2 regions of the Variovorax sp. HJSM1_2 genome follow, and region 1 is predicted to be linked to the other one. Evidence: riboswitches for the same ligand, from Rfam matches in the RefSeq annotation. Region 1 holds a riboswitch; the other holds the start of a gene.
The links. Region 1 has a riboswitch for glycine ahead of gcvT (glycine cleavage system aminomethyltransferase GcvT). Riboswitches for the same ligand answer to the same signal wherever they lie in the genome.

Region 1 (3,541 bases):
GCTTCATGGTCTGGTACGGCTGGCTTTATATGCAGCGCAACATGTTCCAGTTGACCGCCGTGTCGCAAGTTCCGTTTGCCTATATCTACGCGGCCATGCCGGTCGGCGGCATCTTATTGATCGTGCATTGGTGCCTGATCGTGCGCGACTATGTGTTGCAGCGCAGCTTTGCATCCGACGCCCACTTTGACGCGAATGCGAGTGCTTCCCTATGAACGCAAGTCTGATCCTGGTTCTTTCTGCCTGCCTGTTCCTGGCCATTGGTGTGCCCGTGGCGTTTGCCTTGGGCCTGGCCACGGTGGCCACGTTGATCCTGGCGGAGAGTTATCCGCTGTTTGTGCTGCTGAAGGAAACCTTTACCGGCATGGACAGCTTTCCGCTGATGGCCGTGCCGTTTTTCATCCTGGCCGCGGAGCTGATGAGCGGCGGCTCGCTCACCGAAGTGCTGCTGAAGTTTGCCGGCCAGTTTGTCGGCCATAAACGCGGCGGCCTGGGCTACACCAACGTGGTCTCGCTGACGTTCTTCTCGGGTATTTCGGGCTCGGCCCTGGCCGATGCTGCGGGCCCCGGCTCTATGCTGATCAAGATGATGGACAAGGCGGGCTACGACCGATCCTACGCCGCAGCGCTGACCGCTGCCACGGCCATCGTGGGGCCCATCATCCCGCCGTCCATCATCATGATCATTTATGCGCTGCAGGACGACAACGTCTCGGTGGGCTCGCTGTTTGTGGCGGGCATCTTGCCGGGCATCCTGATCGCCATCGCCATGTGTATCGTGAACTTTCGCGTGTCCAAGCAGCGCAACTACAAAGGCGACGGTGGCATGCCACCCTGGCCCGAAGTCTGGCGCACCACCTGGAAAGCCATTCCAGCGCTGCTGCTGCCGGTGATCATTCTGGGCGGCATGCGCGCGGGCTGGTTCACACCCACCGAAGCCTCGGTGGTGGCGGTGTTCTACGCGCTGGTGTGTGGCAAGTTCATCTACCGCACACTCGAATGGAAGGCTCTGCCCGACATCCTGGCGCGCTCTGCCCTGCTCACCGCTTCGGTGTTGATCATCATCGGCTTGTCGGCCGGGTTTGCCTGGATCTTGACGATTGAAGGCCTGCCGCAAACCATGGCCGACTGGATTGTCGGCATGAACCTGTCGCCGTGGATGTTCCTGGTCATCGTCAACATCTTTCTGCTGCTGTTCGGCATCTTCATCGAGCCGCTGCCGGGTGTGATGGTGCTCGCGCCCATACTGGCACCCGTGGCCGTGAAGCTGGGCATAGACCCGACTCACTTCGCCATGGTGGTGATCTTCAACCTGACGCTGGGCATGATCACGCCACCCGTGGGCGGGCTGTTGTTCGTCACCTCCAACGTGTCGCGTGTACCCATGGGGCCGCTGGTGCGCGAACTCATGCCGTTCCTCTGGGCGCATGGTGTGGTGCTGGTACTGCTGACCTTTATTCCGGCACTCAGCACCTGGTTGCCACATGTGATGGGATTTAAGTAAGGCGACTTCCCTGGGATGCGCTGCATGCCTGGACGCGAGGGCCTAGGGTGAGGAGCGGGATGAGAAGCGCCACGACGCAGATCGCCCGCCCCCGCACTTTTACGCACCGCGACGATTCATGTAGGGCATCCCTGGGTATACTCGCCACCGTCAGGAGAGAGTCAACAAACGCCCTAGCGTTTGCAGGCCGCCGAAGGCGCAAACCGCAAAGGTTTTAACGCTCAGGTACCCAGGACTGACACCCGCCGGCCGCAAAACCGGCGTTCCCCACTGGAGAGAAGCCCGCACACCTGATCAACGTGGAGCGGTCTCACCGAAGGAGCAACCCCACATCGCTGGGCGAATCTCTCAGGTAAAGCGGACAGCGGGGGCACGTGCCAAGCACGTCCATGGTGATGCACCGTGGCGCGCGTGGTGATTGAACTGCCCCTCGGAATCCGCACCCATGTCCTCCTCGACCACCTCTTCAGATTTATTGCTCACGCCGCTGCACGCGCTGCACCTGGAACTTGGCGCCCGCATGGTGCCGTTTGCCGGCTACAGCATGCCGGTGCAATACCCCGCAGGCCTGATGGCCGAGCATTTGCATACCCGCAGCGCGGCCGGTTTGTTCGACGTCTCGCACATGGGCCAGTTGCGCCTGGAAGGGCCGGACGCAGCCGCCGCGTTCGAGTCGCTGATGCCCGTGGACGTGATCGACCTGGCCGTGGGCAAACAACGCTACGGCCTGCTGCTCGACGATCACGGCGGCATCCTCGACGACTTGATGTTCTTCAACCGTGGCACGGATATTTTTGTGGTGGTGAATGGCGCCTGCAAAGTGGCCGACATCGCCCACATCCAGGCGCGCATTGGCACGCGCTGCCAGGTCATCCCCATGCCGGAGATGGCGCTGCTGGCCCTGCAAGGACCACAAGCCGTCACCGCGCTGGCCCGCCTCGCGCCAGGCGTGGAAAAGCTGGTGTTCATGACGGGTGGCAGCTTCAAGGTGGGCGCAGCCGATTGCTTCATCACACGCAGTGGCTACACCGGCGAAGACGGTTTTGAAATCTCGGTCCCCGCCACACAGGCCGATGCCCTCGCCCGCTTGCTGCTGGCCCAGCCTGAAGTCAAGCCGATTGGCCTGGGCGCACGCAACTCGTTGCGCCTGGAAGCCGGTTTGTGCCTTTATGGCGCCGACATAACCACCACCACCACGCCGGTAGAAGCCGGCCTGAACTGGGCCATGCAAAAGGTAAGGCGCACCGGTGGTGCACGCGAAGGCGGCTTCCCAGGTGCTGCAAAAATCCTAGCGCAGCTCGCAGACCCAGCGGGCACCGTGGCACGAAAACGTGTTGGCCTGGTCGCACTGGAACGTGTGCCGGTGCGCGACCACACCGTTCTGCAAGACTTGCAAGGCAACACCATAGGCGAAGTGACCAGCGGCCTGCTGGGCCCGAGCATAGACAAGCCTGTGGCCATGGGCTACGTGGATGCGGCCCATGCCGCCATCGGCACCCGCGTCAACGCTATCGTGCGTGGCAAGCCCGTGCCCATGGAAGTGGCGCCCATGCCGTTTGTGCCCAACCGTTACGTACGCGGCTAAACACCTGCCAAACCACTGCAGAATCACACCTGCAGTTCAAGGGTTTCAGCAAGACCTTAGCCAGCGCAGCAGTTGCATCTTTTTAGTTTGAATCCATCCAGGAGTTTTTCCATGCCCATTTATTACACAGAAGACCACGAATGGCTGTCCGTTGAGGGCGACATCGCCACCGTGGGCATTACCCACCACGCACAGGATGCGCTGGGCGATGTGGTGTTTGTCGACCTGCCCGAAGTCGGCAAAACCATCGCGCAGAAAGAAGTGGCCGGTGTGGTCGAGTCGGTGAAAGCCGCCGCCGACGTCTACATGCCTGTCTCTGGCGACGTCACCGAAGTGAACGAGGCCTTGCGCGCCGACCCCGCCCTGGCCAACAGCGACCCGCTGGGCGCCGGCTGGTTCTTCAAGGTCAAGCTGTCGGACGCCGGCCAACTGACCGCGCTGCTCGACGAGAC
Region 2 (3,541 bases), on a different contig from region 1:
TGGCGATTGCCGACCGCGCCAGCGTGGGCATGCGCATGGCCTTTTGCCAACGCAACCGCGCCGCGGCCAAGGCCGACCTGGTGCGCATCTGCGCCGAAATCCGCGAAGAGCTGGAGCCCGAGGAGCAAACCGTGGAGGTGGCTTCCGCGCTGGCGGCGTCCGAGGCCGAATCGGCGCCACACCCGGCGCGGCGCATCGCGGGCGCCATCTACGTCAGTTGCGCCGGCCGTGGCGGCCCGCACTTCGGCGCCCCCAGCGCCGAACTGCAGATCGTGCGCCGCGCACTCGGTGACGTGCCCTTGGTGGGCTTTTTTGCGGGTGGCGAAATCGCCCGTCATCATCTTTACGGCTACACCGGGGTGTTGACGGTTTTCACCGATTAGCTGGGGGAACACCCCCAGTCTGCGCGCACGGCGTGTCGCTGCGCCTTCCCCCTTGCAGGGGGGAGGGCTTGGAACACCCCTAGTCTTCGCGCACTACGTGTCGCTACGCCAACCCCCTTGCAGGGGGCAACACCTGTGGCCTGGCAAAGCCAGTTCCACGGTGTTTGCCTGGGCGGTCCATAGCGTTTATGACGTGGCGGGGCGAATGCTGCGTGTGCGGCGTTCGTCGGCCAAACCGGTGAACGCAAAGTCCACCTCCGGCACCAGGCCGCTGATGATGCGTGCCACGGATTTGCCCGAGCCGCAGGCGTGGGTCCAGCCCAGGGTGCCATGGCCGGTGTTCAGGAACAGATTGGCGACCTTGGTCTTGCCAATCATGGGCACGTTGCTCGGGGTGGCCGGGCGCAAGCCGGTCCAGAACTGGGCTTGGCTGGTGTCGCCCGCGCCGGGAAAGAGTTGCTCCACACGTTTCACAATGGCTTCGCAGCGCACGCTGTTTAGGTCGCGGTTGTAGCCGTTGAATTCGGCCGTGCCTGCGATGCGCATGACATCCCGGTCAGCCGAGGTGTAGCGCGAAAACACGAGTTTGAACTCGTCGTCGGTCAGGCTGACCTCGTGCGCCATGGCAGCGTCTTTGACCGGCATGGTGACCGAGTAACCCTTGGCCGGGTAGATAGGCAAGTGAATGCCCAGCGGAGCGGCGATCAGCGGGCTCAGGCTGCCCATGGCCAGCACCACGCTGTCGCCTTGAATGCGCTCAAACCGGCCCTCCCGGTTGGTCACCTCCACATGGTCGATGCGGCCGCCCACCATGGGCAAAGCGGTGACGGTGTGGCCCATCAGGAACTTCACGCCGTTGCTGGCGCAGCGTTGCGCCAGGGCGCGGGTGAACTGGTTGGCATCGCCCGATTCGTCTTCACGCGTGTAGGTGGCGCCTGCCAGTTGCGGCCGGATGTGGCGCAGCGCGGGCTCCAGGCGCACGGCCTCGTCCGCCGAGACCACTTGCCGGTCGCAGCCCAGGGCGCGCATCTGCTCGGCCGGTGCCAGGGCGGCATCGAACTCTTTGGCCGAGGTGTAGAAATGCAGAATGCCCTGGGTGCGTTCGTCGTAGGCCAGGCCGATGTCGCGGCGCAAGCCTTGCAACACGCTTCGGCTGTAGCTGCCCAGGCGCACGATTTGTTCGATGTTGTGGCGCGTGCGCGCCGGTGTGCATTCGCGCAGGAATTGCAGGCCCCACAGCCATTGCCGCATGTCGGCCCGCAGGCGAAACAGCAGCGGCGCATCTTCGCGGCCCAGCCATTGCAAAAGCTTCAGCGGCGCGCCGGGGTTGGCCCAGGGTTCGGCATGGCTGACCGAGATTTGCCCGCCGTTGGCGAAGCTGGTTTCAGCGCCGGGCGTGGCCTGGCGGTCGAGCACGGTCACGTCGTGGCCGAGTTGGTTGAGGAAATAAGCCGAGCTGACGCCGAGCAAGCCGGCGCCGAGAACAGTCACGCGCATGGTGAGAACCTTTTAGCGGTTGTGCGCTTGAGGGACGAGCGTGAGCGGCTATAAAAAAGTAGCAACCCAGGCCGACGCCTCAAGTTGCCGCTCCCCCTGTCCTTGGTACCTGAGAGATTCACTCCCGGCACGCGCTGGGGGTTTGCTCCTTCGGTGCACCACGGCTTGGGCGGGTTGCCCGCGTGGTGTCTCTTCAGACGGCTTTTTCAATGAATGCAGTACGGGACCTGAGCGTTCATGGGAGTTTGCGCCTTCGGTGGAGGGGCGGCTTGCCCCTCACTCTCCTGCGGGGGCGATTGTAGGCACAGCTGTGTGGCTTTGTGAAGCGGTTTTCCGCCCAGCAGCGGCAGTGCTGGCCTGTAGCGGGCTGTTATCGGCGCAGCGCCGCAAACGCGGCGAACTCCCAACTGCGCATGGCCAGCAGCAGGGTGTAACCCTCGCGTTCACTGGTCGGCAGTTTCTGGTCAGCCAAATGCTGTTGGGCAAAGTCCTGGGCCACGCGCTGCAGGCGCTCCATGAAGGCGGGCGCGAGGCTGCGGCTGACCTCGCCGTGCACCAGCAGCAGGCCTTCGCCCGGACCGTCGAAACCGCCGGCGTAGTAGTCGAGCAGCACCTCGTCGCGAAAAAATTCCATCACCGGGCCATGGGCGCGCCAGCGGAAAGTTTTTGCCAGCTTGAGCCGGTAACGGTTCAGCGGGCGCAGTTCAATGATGCCTATGCGGTCGAGCTGCGCCAGACACACAATGGCCTCGGCCTGGCTGATGCGGTAGGCGCTGGTGATTTGTTCCAGCGTCCATTGGCTGAGCACGCAGATGGCCACCAGCAGCAGTTTTTTGTTTGCCACCACCGCGCGTTCCTGGGCCTGCGTGAGTTCGGCGAGCAGCGGTTGGTTGTCGGCCACCTTGCGCGCCAGCTCGGCGAAGTCCAGCTTCAGGGCCCGGCAGATCGCATCGACCCGCGACAGCGACATTTCGCCCTTGGCCAACATGCGTTTGACACTTGACTCGGCCATGCCCATGGCACGCGCCAGGTCGGCGTAGGTCATTTGGGCGTGTTTGAGTTCTTTCTTCAGGGCGGTGACGAGGTCGGCGGTGGTGCTCATGGCGTGCGGGATGGAGGTGCGAACGTAGAGGGCCTACTTTATAGTGCCCAGCTTCGCGGACGATCTAAGGCAAGCCCCAGGCGCCGTTTATTCGTTCACACGCCTGTCCTGGGCTCCCGGCATCTGCTGATCAGATCGCGCTCGGCGATGTAGTTGGACGTCTCCACCCCCATCAAGCCCATGATGGAATGGTAGAGATGGTCGTGGTGTGCGGGCTGCTGGGCGCGTGCGCGCAGGCAACTGGCGTCAAGACCGTTCCAGCCGCTGGCGCCAGTGCCGCCAAACCACCAGACCATGGGCACGGTGTATTGCTCTTTGGGCGCAATGGCCAAGGGCATGCCGTGCAGGTACAGGCCTTTTTCACCCAGGGATTCACCGTGGTCGGACGCATACACCAGACCTACGTCAAACTTGTTCTGCTGTTTTTGCAGCAGCGTAATGGTGGAGGCGAGCAAATGGTCGGTGTAGAGAATGGCGTTGTCATACGCGTTGGTGATTTCTTCGCGGCTGCAGTCGCGCAGTTCCAGCTTGTTGCATTCGGGCTTGAAACGTGCGAACT

Region 2: linked by a shared signal. The riboswitch ahead of ACFQ95_RS12355 (D-amino acid dehydrogenase) and the one ahead of gcvT (glycine cleavage system aminomethyltransferase GcvT) in region 1 are both predicted to bind glycine.

The regions. Positions count from the first base shown of each region.
Region 1 covers NZ_JBMOXA010000010.1:22,621-26,161, forward strand. The annotation lists gene ACFQ95_RS12915 (TRAP transporter small permease) at 1-215, shown strand, start outside; gene ACFQ95_RS12920 (TRAP transporter large permease) at 212-1,504, shown strand; glycine riboswitch at 1,646-1,752, shown strand; glycine riboswitch at 1,765-1,879, shown strand; gene gcvT (glycine cleavage system aminomethyltransferase GcvT) at 1,950-3,089, shown strand; gene gcvH (glycine cleavage system protein GcvH) at 3,201-3,541, shown strand, end outside.
Region 2 covers NZ_JBMOXA010000009.1:129,024-132,564, reverse strand. The annotation lists gene ACFQ95_RS12360 (FIST signal transduction protein) at 1-383, shown strand, start outside; gene ACFQ95_RS12355 (D-amino acid dehydrogenase) at 570-1,880, opposite strand; glycine riboswitch at 1,967-2,087, opposite strand; gene ACFQ95_RS12350 (helix-turn-helix domain-containing protein) at 2,251-2,982, opposite strand; gene ACFQ95_RS12345 (phosphoethanolamine transferase) at 3,078-3,541, opposite strand, start outside.